2 linked regions of the Methylovirgula sp. 4M-Z18 genome follow. The protein of the gene in region 2 interacts with the protein of the main gene of each other region in a pairwise test. Links are inferred from orthologs where the notes say so. Each region holds a gene or a part of one and is shown on either strand. Other genes may lie near its edges. The genes, in order: rho and hfq.

Evidence for each region.
Region 1: the proteins of hfq (region 2) and rho interact in binary tests that used the Escherichia coli proteins (3 or more experiments, as listed by UniProt). The link is inferred for Methylovirgula sp. 4M-Z18 from one-to-one orthologs.

Annotation. Positions count from the first base shown.
Region 1 is NZ_CP149574.1:4,510,942-4,518,120, forward strand. The notes cover bases 2,770-5,665. They hold rho (transcription termination factor Rho), read right to left. Parts: upstream 4,903-5,665; coding sequence 3,637-4,902; downstream 2,770-3,636. Other genes in these bases: V9T28_RS20855 (multidrug effflux MFS transporter), read right to left, coding at 2,770-3,533; hemJ (protoporphyrinogen oxidase HemJ), read right to left, coding at 5,153-5,575; hemE (uroporphyrinogen decarboxylase), read right to left, coding at 5,578-5,665. Also shown: V9T28_RS20845 (thioredoxin domain-containing protein), read left to right, coding at 1-1,816; V9T28_RS20850 (hypothetical protein), read left to right, coding at 1,933-2,310; more of V9T28_RS20855, read right to left, coding at 2,316-2,769; more of hemE, read right to left, coding at 5,666-6,639; V9T28_RS20875 (pyruvate, water dikinase regulatory protein), read left to right, coding at 7,024-7,179. UniProt on the Escherichia coli protein: Facilitates transcription termination by a mechanism that involves Rho binding to the nascent RNA, activation of Rho's RNA-dependent ATPase activity, and release of the mRNA from the DNA template.
Region 2 is NZ_CP149574.1:1,795,386-1,802,618, reverse strand. Bases 1,319-4,268 are described here. They hold hfq (RNA chaperone Hfq), read right to left. Parts: upstream 2,943-4,268; coding sequence 2,694-2,942; downstream 1,319-2,693. Other genes in these bases: ntrX (nitrogen assimilation response regulator NtrX), read right to left, coding at 3,898-4,268; V9T28_RS08270 (D-amino-acid transaminase), read right to left, coding at 3,041-3,898; hflX (GTPase HflX), read right to left, coding at 1,319-2,669. Also shown: 6-carboxytetrahydropterin synthase QueD, read right to left, coding at 232-588; queE (7-carboxy-7-deazaguanine synthase), read right to left, coding at 585-1,217; more of hflX, read right to left, coding at 1,275-1,318; more of ntrX, read right to left, coding at 4,269-5,265; V9T28_RS08260 (sensor histidine kinase NtrY-like), read right to left, coding at 5,255-7,233. UniProt on the Escherichia coli protein: RNA chaperone that binds small regulatory RNA (sRNAs) and mRNAs to facilitate mRNA translational regulation in response to envelope stress, environmental stress and changes in metabolite concentrations.

The sequences.
Region 1 (7,179 bases), 2.7 Mb from region 2 along the record:
CAAAGTCGACCGCGAGGAGCGGCCGGACATCGACCATATCTATATGAGCGCACTGCACGCGCTCGGTCAGCATGGCGGTTGGCCGCTCACCATGTTCCTGACCCCGTCCGGCGAGCCCTTCTGGGGCGGCACTTATTTTCCGCCGCAAGCCCGATATGGCCAGCCGGCCTTCAAGACCGTTTTGCGGGAAGTACGTCGAATCTATCAATCGGATCCGGACCGGATCACGCATAATACGATGACCCTCACGGAAGCCCTCCGATCGGAAACGACGGGCCGTACGGATCTCGATCTCACCCCTGCCATGTTCGACGGATTGGCCGAACGGCTCGGCCAGGCACTTGACCCGGTCAACGGCGGTCTGTCGGGCGCACCGAAGTTTCCCAATGCACCGATCCTCGAATTCCTCTGGCGCGGCGCCGACCGGCAGGAGGATGCGCATTTGCGTGAAGCGTTGCTGCACACCTTGCGGCGGATTTGCCAGGGCGGCATTTACGATCACCTTGGTGGCGGCTTCGCCCGTTACACGGTCGACGCGCGCTGGCTGGTGCCCCATTTCGAGAAGATGCTGTACGACAATGCGCAACTGCTCGACCTACTCAATCTTGCCCATCAGGCCACGGGCGAGCCGCTGTTCCGCGCCCGGATGGAGGGCGTGGTCGATTGGCTCGTGCGGGAAATGACCGATCCGCAAACGGGTGCTTTCTTCTCCAGCCTCGATGCCGACAGCGAGGGTGTGGAAGGCAAGTTCTACGTCTGGAGTTGGACCGAGATCGCGGATGTTCTGGACGAGGAAGATGCCGCTTTTTTTGCCCGGTTCTACGATTGTCCCGAGGCCGGCAATTGGCATGACGAACACACCGGTCAAAGCACCATCATTTTGAACCGGCTCGACATGCCGCTCGGCGAGGCCGGAGAAGAAGGCCGTCTCGAGGGACTGCGGCAGAAGCTCTTGGCCCGCCGCGGCGCCCGCATTCGCCCAGGGCTGGACGACAAGATCCTGGCGGATTGGAATGGCCTGATGATTGCGGCCCTGGTCCAGGCCGGATTGAGCTTGCAGCGTCGGGACTGGATCGCCATGGCGGAGCGGGCTTTTCATGGCATCGTACAATCCCTCGCCTATCGCGGCGCCGATGGACATGAGCGCATCGGCCATTCCTTTCGCGGCGGGCAAGCGGTCCGTCCGGGATTTGCCCTTGACCATGTCCAGATGATCCGCGCGGCCCTCTGCTTGCAGCAGGCGCGGCCCGATGATCCGACCTTTCTCGCGTGGGCACTCGATTGGGCGCGCGCGCTTGAAACCTATCATCTCGATCCTGTGTCTGGCTTGCTGACGCAAGCGGCGAACGACGCGCAAGACTTGATCGTCAAACTCAGTCCGACAAGCGACGATGCTGTGCCGAACGCCCATAGTGTCTGGCTCAAGGCATTGATCGAGCTTGCGGCCTTCACGGGCGACGAGACGTGGCGCGACAAGGCCGACGCGCTTTTACACAGTGTCACAGCGGCGATTGCAAAAAATCCATTTGGGCATTGTGCTTTACTCAGCGGTTTCGATTATCGCCTGCGCGCCAAGGAAATCGTCCTCATCGGCAAGGATCTCGATGCTTTGCGCCAAGCCGCCACCGGTGCATCGCCGCTCAATCGCATCATCGTCGATTTTGGCGAGGGGACATTGCCGGATCATCACCCGACGCAGGCGCAACGTGCCTTGGCTAAGCACGGCGCCGTTTTCATTTGTTCGGCGGGCACCTGCTCTCTGCCAATCTATAGCACCGCAGATTTGCGAGCCGTTTTGTCAGGTGAACGTTCTTAGATCGCGGCAGCTTCAATAAACTAGGTTCATAATCGAATTCAGACGTCTTGCGTTCGGCAGTGCATTTTGTGCGCTAGCTGGTGCATGATGCTCGCGACCGTTCAAAGGAGGTCGTGATGCGATCCGCACTGCTCATCGTTTGGACTATGGTGCCGTTGATAGTCCTTGCCGCAATCAGCGGCGCACAGGCATTCCCCGCCAAATGTTTGCTGCAAGTCGACGGCAAAAATTACCTGAACGGGCGATGCAATGTCGATGCAGATTCCGACGGCAGTTTCAGCATCGGAACAGGGGAGTCACAAGGCCCCAATGCCGGTTCGCCCTATTTTGCCTATGTGAACGTCGTTCCAGGCAATAGCGACAACGCCGAAGCATGGTGGAACGAGACACCCCGCTCCACACATGCAAACAGTTCGCTCGGGACAGTAACGCGCAGCAATGATAACGCATGTTGGATCAACGCCCGCGCGAAAATATGCTGGTCGAAATTTTAATCGATCTATTCGGCGGACGATTCGATCGCCGCCATAGTATGTGGTGGCCGGCGGCTTGCGAGGGTGATCTGCGCGAGGATGAAGGACACGAGTGCACAGACGGCAATCGCGAGAATCATCACCTGTAACGTGCCGCCGAGCGCACTGGTCACGGCCATCACCGCGGCGCCGGTCAAAAATTGCAACGTGCCCATCAGCGCCGAGGCCGTGCCGGCGATCTTGCCATGATCTTCCAACGCCAGCACCACGGAATTTGGAATGACCAGGCCGAGAAAAGCATAGCCGATGAACAACAGCACCATCGGCACGAGAATATGATTGACGCCGGCAAGCACAAGGCCCGCCAAAAGCAGCATCGGCACCACATAGCCGAAGGTCGCAAAACGAACGACGTTCCGAAGACCGAAGCGCGCGGCGAGCATGCCGTTGCTCTGCGCAGCCGCGAAGAACGCTGCCGCATTCAGCGAGAAGCATAGGCTATATTGGGTTGGCGTGAGGCCGTAATGTTCAATCAGCACGAAGGCCGAATTGGCGAGATAGGCAAAAAAGCTGCTGATGCCGAACGCGGCGATGAACGTGATTCCCAGGAACGGCAGATCGGTCATCAATGTGCGATAGCCGGCAAAAGCCGATTTGAAATCGCTTTCGGTTCGGGCGGATGGTGGACGGGTCTCAGGCAGGAAAATCGCGATCAGAACGATGCCGCCAAGCGCCGCAACGATCACCATCCAGAAGATCATGCGCCAGGTTGCCCAGGCAATGATGAAACTGCCCGTGAGCGGGGCGAGCAGCGGCGACACGCTGAAAACCAGCATCAGCAACGACATGAGCCGCACCGCCTCGGGGCCGGTATGGAGATCTCGGACCACGGCCCGAGGGACGACCATGCCGGCGCACGCGCCGATCCCCTGCAAAAAGCGGAAGCCCATCAGGACATGAATGTCCTTCGCGAGCGCACAGCCGAGGCTGCCGACCATGAAAATGCCGAGGCCAAAATAGAGCGGCATACGCCGACCCAGCATGTCGGACAAAGGGCCATAGATCAGCTGGCACACGCCGATCGCGATGAAAAACGCCATCAGGCTCATTTGCACGGTGCCGGTATCGGCGCCGAGCGTCGCCTTGATCGCCGGCAAGGCGGGCAAATACATGTCGATGGCAAATGGGCCGATGGCGCTCAGCAAGCCAAGCACCACGGCGTAGCCGACAAATTTGGGTTTCATGACGGAAGAATCGCTTTTCCAGAGATCAAAAATCGAACTGGTCCAGCTAAGCTAGGGCGCGCGACCAGATCTGGCAACAGCCGCGCCCCAGTTGGAACGCGCGTCAGGTATTCATCTTCTCGAAGAAATCCGCATTGACCTTGGTCTCGCGCAACTTGCCCAAGAGGAATTCGATGGCATCCACCGTCCCCATCGGGTTGAGAATGCGGCGCAGCACATACATTTTCTTGAGCACGTCCGGCGGCACCAGCAGTTCCTCTTTGCGCGTGCCGGAGCGGGTGATGTCGATTGCCGGAAAGACGCGCTTGTCGGACACTTTGCGGTCGAGGATGATTTCCGAATTGCCCGTGCCCTTGAATTCTTCGAAGATCACTTCGTCCATGCGCGATCCGGTATCGATCAGGGCGGTGGCGATGATGGTGAGCGAGCCGCCTTCTTCGATATTGCGCGCCGCACCGAAGAAGCGCTTCGGCCGCTGCAGCGCGTTCGCGTCGACACCGCCGGTCAGCACCTTACCTGACGACGGCACGACGGTGTTATAGGCGCGGCCGAGACGGGTGATCGAATCGAGCAGAATGACCACATCGCGGCCATGCTCGACCAGACGCTTGGCCTTCTCGATCACCATTTCCGCCACTTGTACGTGCCGCTGCGCCGGCTCGTCGAAGGTCGAAGACACGACCTCGCCTTTGACCGACCGCTGCATGTCAGTGACTTCTTCCGGCCGTTCGTCGATCAAAAGCACGATCAGATAAACATTGGGATGGTTGGCGGTGATCGATTGCGCGATATTCTGCAGCAGCACCGTCTTACCGGTGCGCGGCGGCGCGACGATAAGTGCGCGCTGGCCCATACCGATCGGCGAGACAATATCGATGACGCGGGCAGAATAATCCTTGCGGGTCGGATCCTCGATCTCGAGCCGCAACCGCCGGTTCGGATAAAGTGGCGTCAGATTGTCGAAATGCACCTTGTGCCGAATTTTTTCCGGATCTTCGAAATTGATCGTCGTGACTTTGAGCAGCGCGAAATAGCGCTCGCCTTCCTTAGGGCTGCGAATCATCCCCTCGACCGTATCGCCCGTGCGCAGGCCGAAACGGCGGATCTGTGACGGCGACACATAGATATCGTCCGGACCGGGCAGGTAATTGGCGTCCGGCGAGCGCAAGAAGCCGAAACCGTCCTGCAGCACTTCGACGACCCCTTCGCCGATAATCTCGATCTCTCGGCTGGCCAGTTGCTTCAAGATGGCAAACATCAATTCTTGTTTGCGCATGATCGAGGCGTTTTCGACCTCATGTTCTTCGGCAAAGGAGAGCAATTCAGTCGGGGATTTGGCTTTTAATTCTTGAAGTTTAATTTCCCGCATTGTGGGGGGTTATCCTGGAAAAGAGCCACGTTCTCCGTGGCCCATAAGGGGGAGAAAGCAGCTCATTCAAGCGCAAACAGACGTTGCGCTCCGATGTTTCAGCGCGGAATTTTGCGCCACGCAAAAGTTAAGAAACATCCAACTGCATAGGGAGGGAATTCATCATTTATGCTGATTCCAGATCTTTGGCAAGAGAGCCCAAATCTTTTTGAACCTAGGCGAACAAGATAGGGCTTGAACGCCGTTCAAGTCAGAACGGTCGTACGATCACCATAATGACAATGCCGATCAGCAGGACCGTCGGGATTTCGTTCAAAATCCTGTAATATTTTGAAGATTTTACGTTCCGATCCTCGGCGAAGGCACGCACTTTGCCGACCAGAATGCCGTGCACCGCCGAAAGAAGAAGAACCAACGCAAATTTGGCGTGAAACCAGCCCTGTTTATAGGCTTCGCTTTCATAAGCGAGCCACAGCCCGGTCAGCCATGCCACCACCATGGCGGGATTGATGATCGCCTTCAGCAACCGGCGTTCCATCACCTTGAACGTCTCCGATTGCGGCGAGCCGACCGGCGTCTCGGCGTGATAGACGAACAGGCGCGGCAGATAGAGCATTCCCGCCATCCAGGCGAAATCCGCAATCACATGCAGCGCCTTGATCCATAAATACATGATCATATCTCCGAAAAGGTCCGAATGCGCTTCAGCATTTGCTCGACATGGGCGATCGGCGTCTCGGGCAGAATGCCGTGGCCGAGATTGAAGACATGGCCGCCTTTGGCGAAAGCCTTCAAAATGCCGTCCACCGCGTGATCTAGCGCCTTGCCCCCTGCAAGCAACGCGAGCGGATCGAGATTGCCTTGCACCGGCACGAGGCTCTGTACCTCCCGCTGGGCGAAAACAGGGTCGACTGCCGTATCGAGACCGATCATATCGGCTCCCGACAGCCGCGCGACCCGGACGAGATGCGATGCGGCGCCGCGCGGAAACGCGATGATCTTCGCTTGCCGATGCTTACTCCTGACCCCGCCGATGATCTTTTGCAGGGGGATGAGGCACCATTTATCGAACTCGCCCGCAGGCAAGACGCCTGCCCAGGAATCGAAGATCTGTACCGCATCCACGCCGGCGGCGATCTGCTCGTTCAGATAGGCAATGGAGGCGTCGATGAGCTTGTCGATCAGCCGTTCCATCAGGTCCGGAAAGCGATAGGCGAAGAGCCGGGCCGGTGCCTGATCGGGCGTGCCGCGACCGGCAATCATGTAACTTGCAACGGTCCAGGGCGCGCCACAGAAGCCCAGAAAAGCCACATCCGCTGGCAGCTCGGGTCGCACCCGCTGGATGGTCTCGAAAACCGGCGCAAGGCGCTTCAAATCGATCCTATCGTGTAACCGCGCAAGGTCCGCTGCGGTTTCGATCGGCTTCAGTCTCGGCCCCTCGCCGACCTCGAACGAGACCTCTTGTCCCAGCGCATCGGGAATGACGAGAATATCGCTGAAGAGGATCGCCCCGTCGAAGCCAAAACGGCGGATGGGCTGCAAGGTCGCCTCGCTGGCAAGCTTGGGCGAATAGCAAAAATCGAGAAAGCTTTTGGCGCTTCCTCTTATGTCGCGATATTCGGGCAGATACCGCCCCGCCTGCCGCATCAGCCAGACCGGACGCTGGGCAATGTGTTCGCCTTGCAAGACGCGAAGCAGCGGCTTGGCTTGAGAGGAAGCACGGACGTTCAAGGTCATATCTAAATATCTTTTTAAATCTTTGACTCTGTGTCTGCTGTGCTTAGAGCTTGGATTGTCATTATCCGCAAGCCCGCACATTCCATCCCCGCGTTAATCGTAAATTTACCGCTTCGCGCGGCGGCTTGCGCACGCTTACGCCCATTAATAATTCGTTAAGGTTTTCAAACGGTAACCTAGGTCTATGTTAAGGTATTGTTAAGATTTTCTCCCCGTTATCCCCGTTTCTCAGAGAAGGAGTATCTTATTTCATTCACCTCATCTTTACTGTTGATGGGTCGTCGCGAAATCGTCATCCTGTCCCCAGTCCGCCTGTTTGCGGCCGACCTGTCCCGCGTTTTCCACAAGCTCCCTCCCCGCCTGTGAAAAGATGAGAGCGTCCCGATGAGCCGCAATTATTTCCACCTGCATCTCGTCTCGGATGCGACCGGCGAAACCTTGATTTCCGTCGGTCGGGCGGCATCCGCCCAGTATCAGGGCGTTTCCTCGATCGAGCACGTCTATCCGCTGGTGCGCAGTACCCAGCAACTCGACCGGGTG
Region 2 (7,233 bases):
CTTTTCATTTCGAAAAGGATGTATTCGCTCTCCTTTCCAAATATAATCACTTTCGCTTCAGTACGGATTCTAAAATTTTTGCAGTGGATAACGATACGATGACCGTCTCCGGCAACGGAGCGTGCCGTTACGATCGTGGTGGTACGCCGCTTGAGGCAATTCACGTGCCGGAAACAGTCGCCAGTCTGTGCGTCGGCGGCCGCAAGCGCAACCGCTTCCCAGCAAATTTCGTCACACGCCCTGATATTCCGCCCAGCTATGCGGCGTCTCATAGACCGTGATTTTCTGCAGCAACGGCAGCAACGGCTTGGTCCTCTCCCAAATCCACACGGCAATATTCTCGGCGGTGGGATTTTCCAAGCCCGCGATGTCATTCAGGCAATAATGATCAAGCCGCCGCAGGAGCGGATCGAAGGCCGCCTCGACCTCAAAGAAATCGACGACGAAACCGGTTTCCGGATCGACCGGCCCCTCGAGGCACACCTCGACGCGGTAGGAATGGCCGTGCATGCGGTAACAGCGGTGGGTCTGGGGCACTTTCGGCAACTGATGCGCCGCCTCGAAAGTGAAGCCTTGCGTGATCTTCATCGGATTCCGATCCTCTTATGGGTCTGGACGCTGAGCCGCCATTGCGGATGGGCAAGGCAATAGGCGATGGCTTTGGCCGTGTTCTCTTCGACATCGGGGCCATCCATCGGCTGCAGCGAGAAACGTTGGAACGCCAGATCCTCGAACCGTTCGGGCATGGCCTCCGGTTGCGGATAGACGAGTTTCAATTCGTGGCCGCTGCGGATCTTCAGCGGATCGGCGGCTTTCGGGCTGACACAGAGCCAGTCGAGGCCGCGCGGCGGCTCGACTGTACCGTTCGTTTCAACAGCGATTTCAAAGCCCTTGCGGTGCAGTGCGTCGATCAAAGCGGCATCCACCTGCAACAAAGGTTCGCCACCGGTCAGCACGCAAAACCTCTCGGCGCGCCCTGCCGTCCATTCCTCGGCGATAGCGGCGGCCAAGGCCTCGGCATCAGCGTAGCGCGCACCTTTGGTGCCATCCATGCCGACGAAATCCGTGTCGCAGAACGTGCATTGGGCGCTGGCGCGGTCCTCCTCGCGGCCGGACCACAGGTTGCAGCCGGCAAAGCGGCAGAACACCGCCGGGCGCCCGACATGGGCGCCCTCGCCCTGCAAGGTCAGGAATATTTCTTTTACCGCATAGCTCATGGCGTGTCTTGCACCTGCATCTATCTGCCGGAGTAATTGGAGGACGGGCGAGGCGCGTCAAGCGTGCACTTCGGCCCCGGGAAAGCGACCTTTTACGTGGTCGAGCCGCTCCGGCGCAATGCGAATCGTTAAATTGATGGCGCCATCCTCGCCGGTCCGGCGTGCCATGATCTCGCCGTTCTCATACAGCCAGTGCAGACCTGCGCCGTCCGTCGGCGCAAGGATCAGGTCGAGCACGACGCGGCCGATCGCAAGGCGATCCTCGATCGCGGCCAACAGCGCATCCGTGCCCTCGCCGGTCAGGGCCGAAACCGCCACCGGACGGCTGCCCGCCGGGCGGCGCTGCGCGGTGTTGAGCAGAGCCTGGCGCGGTTCGGGCTCCAACAGATCGAGCTTGTTCCACACTTCGATCAACCGGCGATTGTCGTGCGGATCGACCCCAAGGCTGGTGAGGATCGCCTCGACATCGGCCCCCTGCGCCTCGGCATCCTCATGCGCAATGTCGCGCACATGCAGAATGACATCGGCCGCAATCACCTCCTCCAGCGTCGCGCGGAAGGCGGACACGAGCATTGTCGGCAGATCGGAAATGAAACCCACCGTGTCGGACAGGATCACCTTGCCGCCGTGCGGCAATTGCAGCGCCCGCAAGGTCGGATCAAGGGTCGCAAACAGCATGTCCTGCGCCAGGACCTCGGCCTTGGTCAGGCGGTTGAACAGGGTTGATTTCCCGGCATTGGTGTAGCCGACCAACGCCACGATCGGATAAGGCACATCCTTGCGCGACTTACGGTGCAGGCCGCGGGTTTTCTTCACCTGCTCCAATTCGCGCTCGATGCGGACCATGCGCTCTTGAATGAGCCGCCGGTCGGTCTCGATCTGGGTTTCACCCGGACCGCCGAGGAAGCCGAAACCGCCGCGCTGACGTTCCAAGTGGGTCCAAGACCGCACCAGTCGCGATTTTTGATAGGTAAGATGCGCAAGCTCGACCTGGAGCGCGCCCTCACGCGTGCGCGCCCGGCGGCCGAAGATCTCGAGAATGAGACCCGTCCGGTCGATCACCTTGGCGCCGAAGGCCTTTTCCAGATTGCGCTGCTGCACCGGGGACAGACCGCAGTCCATCATCACCAGACCGACATCCTCGTCCTTAACGCGAGACGCGACCTCATCGACCTTGCCTTTGCCGAGGTAGGTGGCGGGACGCAGTTCAGCGAGCATGGCGAGATTCGCGCCAACGACATTGAGGTCGATCGCGGCCGCCAGGCCCACTGCCTCGTCGAGCCGCGCTTCCGGCGACCGGCCGGCGGCCGGTGGTTGTCCGTTTCCCACTCTGCGCTTGCGCTCGTCGAGATAAGGTCCGACGACAAGCGCCCGGGTGTGCTGCGCGACAAGCCCCTCAGCATCGGCCAGAGGAGTCCAGCCAGCGCCGCTTTGAGGTATCATATCGCTCAATCTATTTCCTCAAATGGCCACCGCTCAGCCGGCGTCGCCGTCATCCGACTCGAACAGCCGGATCGGCTGACCGGGCATGATGGTGGAAATGGCATGTTTATAAACAAGCTGCGAATGCCCGTCGCGCCGGAGCAGGACGCAGAAATTATCAAACCATGTTACAACCCCCTGCAATTTCACGCCGTTGACGAGAAAAATCGTGAGTATGATTTTCTCTTTCCGCACGTAATTGAGGAAAGCATCTTGAAGATTTTGCGCTTTTTCAGCAGCCATCACCAGTTTCCGTATATTTCAGGTATATTAGAGTCAGCCTATCGAAAGCAGGACTATATAAAACATTTGCGGCCCCGCCAACGAATTTACCGCTTATTTCAGGAGATTTCGGCGATCTCGTGAAAGGTTGCGCGCAGTTTCGTTGCCAGCGACCCGGGATGACCGTTGCCGATCGGCACGCCATCGACCGAAACCACGGGCAACACGATCGACGTCGCCGAGGTGATGAAGGCCTCGCGCGCGGTCTTCGCCTCGTCGGGCGTGAACGGCCGCTCGATCAGTTTCAGGCCCTCCCGCTTCAAAAGATCGATCAGAGTCGTGCGGGTAATGCCCTTCAAAATGGCATTGTCGGCATGGCGGGTGACGAAATGGCCATCGCCGGTGACAATCCAGGCATTTGTGGAAGCGCCCTCGGTCACGTAACCCTCAGCATCGACGAACCAGGCTTCATAGGCGCCCTGATCGCGCGCCGCCTGCCGGGCCAGGACATTGGCGAGCAGGCCGACCGTCTTGATATCCGGCCGCGCCCAGCGGGTTTCCGGAACAGTGACCACGGCGACGCCTTTTTCCGCATTGGATTCAGCCTTTTGCACGTGCGAACTCTTGGCGGTGACGACCAAGGCCGGACGGATCGGCTTTGCCGGAAAAGCATGGTCGCGTGGCGCGACGCCACGCGTCACTTGCATGTAAACAAGCCCGTGTTCCACCCGATTGCGCGCGACCACTTCGCGCAACACCACTTTCAACGCCGCGTCGCTCAACGGCTTGGCGATGCGCAATTCGTTCAAGGAGCGCTCAAGCCGCGCCAGGTGGCGGGTCGCATCGACGAGCTTGCCGTCGCGCACCTCACACACTTCATACACCCCATCAGCGAACTGGTAGCCACGGTCCTCGATATGCACGCCGGCGCTGGCATGCGGCAAATAACGTCCATTCACATAGGCAATACGGCTCATTAGTCCACACCCAAAGATTTCAGTTTCCGATGCAGGGCCGAGCGCTCCATGCCGATGAATTCGGCCGTGCGCGAAATATTGCCGCTGAAACGGTTGATTTGCGCGATGAGATATTCACGCTCGAAGACTTCCCGCGCTTCGCGCAAGGGCAGGCTCATCAGCTTCTCGCCGCCCGCCCCCGTCGGCGTGTTCGGCACCAGGGCACCAATTTCGGCCGGGAGCATTTCGGCAGTGATCTCAACCGTTGGATCGCCCGTCGCCAGGATCAGCAGCCGCTCCACATTGTTACGCAATTGCCGGATATTGCCCGGCCAGTCATGGGATTGCAGCACCGCCATCGCGTCCTCGGCGATCACCCGCCGCGCCATGCCGGAGGTCAGGGCAAATTGCTCCATGAAAAAGTCGATCAGCACCGGCACGTCCTCGCGCCGCTCCGCCAGCGAGGGCACGCGGATCGGCACCACCGACAGCCGATGGAACAGGTCCTCGCGGAACGTGCCTTCGGTGATCATTTCGGCAAGATCGCGGCTTGAGGACGAGATGATCCGCACATCGACATGCACGCGGGTCGCACCGCCCACGCGCTGGAAATTCTGATCGACCAGAACGCGCAGGATCTTGCCCTGCGTTTCCTTCGGCATGTCGGCGACTTCGTCGAGATAGAGCGTGCCGCCATGCGCCTCTTCCAAAGCGCCGACCTTGCGCATCCGGCCGTCGCCCCCCTCGATGCCGAACAACTCCTGCTCCATCGTGTCGGGCGCAATCGTCGACGCGTTAATGGCGATGAACGGTGCATTGGCGCGCGCGGACGCATCATGGATAGTGCGGGCGGCAAGTTCCTTGCCGACGCCCGAGGCGCCGGCGATCAGGATGCGGGAATTCGCCGGCGCCACGCGCTCGATGATCTGCCGCAGCTGATTGACCGCAGTTGACTTGCCAACGATCTTGTTCACGGCGCCGGTGCGGGTGCGCAATTCGGTGACTTCGCGTTTCAGGCGCGAAGTCTCGAGAGCGCGCTCCGCCACCAGCACCAACCGATCGGCTTTGAACGGCTTTTCGATGAAGTCGTAGGCGCCGAGCTTGATGGCCGAAACTGCCGTTTCGATGTTGCCGTGCCCCGAAATCATCACGACCGGCAAATTCGGATGCTGCGCTGCAATGATCTCGAGCAATTGCAAGCCATCCAGCTTCGAGCCCTGCATCCAAATATCGAGGAACAGCAGATGCGGCCGTCGCGCCTCAATTGCCGCGAGCGCTTCGTCGGAATTGCGGGCCACCCGCGTTGCGTGCCCCTCGTCCGACAAAATACCGGACACGATGTCGCGAATGTCGTCCTCGTCATCAACAATTAAAATATCATTTGCCATGGTCGATCATCGCATTCTTGAGCGGGTTGGAGGAAGGCGGCGGGTTGTCAGCGCCGCCGGCAAGCTGCGCCGGAAAAAACAGACGGACGCAGGCCCCGCCTCCCGGTGCAAGATCGGGCGGCGCATCGAGCAATTCGATCCCGCCCCCGTGATCTTCGAGAATCTTGGCGACGATCGGCAGCCCAAGCCCCGTCCCCTCCGTTCGCGTCGTCATGTACGGCTCGAGCAAACGCTGGCGGTTTTCCTTCGGGAATCCGACGCCATTGTCGATCACATCGATCTGCACCATGCCCTCGTCACTAACATGCAGCTTGACCCAAACATGGCCCGGCGGGCGCGACGGATTGACCGCCTCGGCCGACACGATGCCCTCGGCCGCATTCTTGACGATATTGGTCAGCGCCTGGGTCAACAGCCGCCGGTCGAAACGCGCGGTCAACGGCTGATCCGGCAGCGTGTCGGTGAAGGTCACGGCGCCATGGGCGAGCCGGCGCTCGAACAAGACCTGCCGCACACATTGCACGAGATCGTCCTGTTCGGGCCGGGCGCGCGGCATACGCGCGAAGGACGAAAATTCGTCGACCATGCGCTTGATGTCGTCCACCTGGCGTACAATCGTCTCGACACATTGGTCGAAAATCGCTTTGTCCTCGACAATCACGCGGCCGTACTTGCGGCGCAGCCGCTCGGCCGAAAGAGCGATAGGGGTCAGCGGATTCTTGATTTCATGGGCGATGCGACGGGCAACGTCGGCCCAGGCAGAGGTCCGCTGGGCCGTGACGAGTTCGGTCATATCGTCCATCGTCACGACGAGCGAGCGATCGTTATTGGCGTTCTGGGTAGCCGCCACGCGCACGTTGTAGATGCGCTCGCGCCCCTGGCGCTGCAGCGTGAGCTGCCCCTGATACAGGCGCTGACGCGCGGCCAGCGCTTCCTGGATCTTGGGCGCGAGTTCCGGCAGACAATCCGCGATCTGTGTTCCAAGAATGCTGGCAACGCCCAGGTCCTGCCCCTGACTGATCAGTTTTTCGGCGGAGGGATTGTAGGCCGTGATGACCCCGTCTTGATTCAGGCCGACCACGGCCGCCGGCACACCCGCCAGCACCGCTTCGGTAAACAGGCGCCGCTCGTCGATGAGCCGGTTGGCCGAAACGAGGCCATTGTGCTGGCGCCGCAACTCGGAGGTCATTTTGTTGAAGGTCTGCCCGAGATGGGCCAGATCGCCCTCGGACTTGCGGATCGGCACCTGCACATAAAGATTGCCTTCCGAGACCTGATCGGCCGCATGAATGAGCCGCCGGATGGGCGTGACCAATCGGGTGGCGAAGGACAGGCCGAGCCACATGGCGGACAACAACAGGATCAGCGCGAACAGCGCGAAGATGAAGGCGAAGAACTTGATGATGGTCTTCCGCGTTTCGTCGAATTGGGCCGAATACGCGGCCTGGATCGCCGAGACTTGCGAGAATTGCACCAAAGACGGGTCGACGGGAACGGCGGCATAAAGGAACGTGTCATCATCCGCACTGATCTGGCGCAGCGTCGCCAGGGCCTCGCCATCGTTCAAGACAATGCATATCGGTTCGTGATTGCGTGCATCGGCGAGATCGTTCGGATTCGGCTTGATAGGGCCAAGCTTCGGATCGCTACCGACCTGCTCTTCGATCTTACCATCCGCACTCATAATCGCTGCCGTGGCAAAACCGATATATTGGATACGCTGCGTGAAATAATCTTTGAACCAAACCAAATTGTCGTTTCTGGCGAGGATCCGGCCGCGGCTCAAGTCGCCGGCGGTCAAATCGGCCTCGTGAATGAGCGAGCGGCACTGCATCTCCTCGAATGTTTTTGCCGCGTCCACCGAGCTTTGCACGAAGCCGCTCATGCTTTGCATGAACGGCGCGTTCAACCCGCGATCAAGAATGATCGCGCCGAACACCGTCATGACCAAGGCCGGGATCGCTGCAA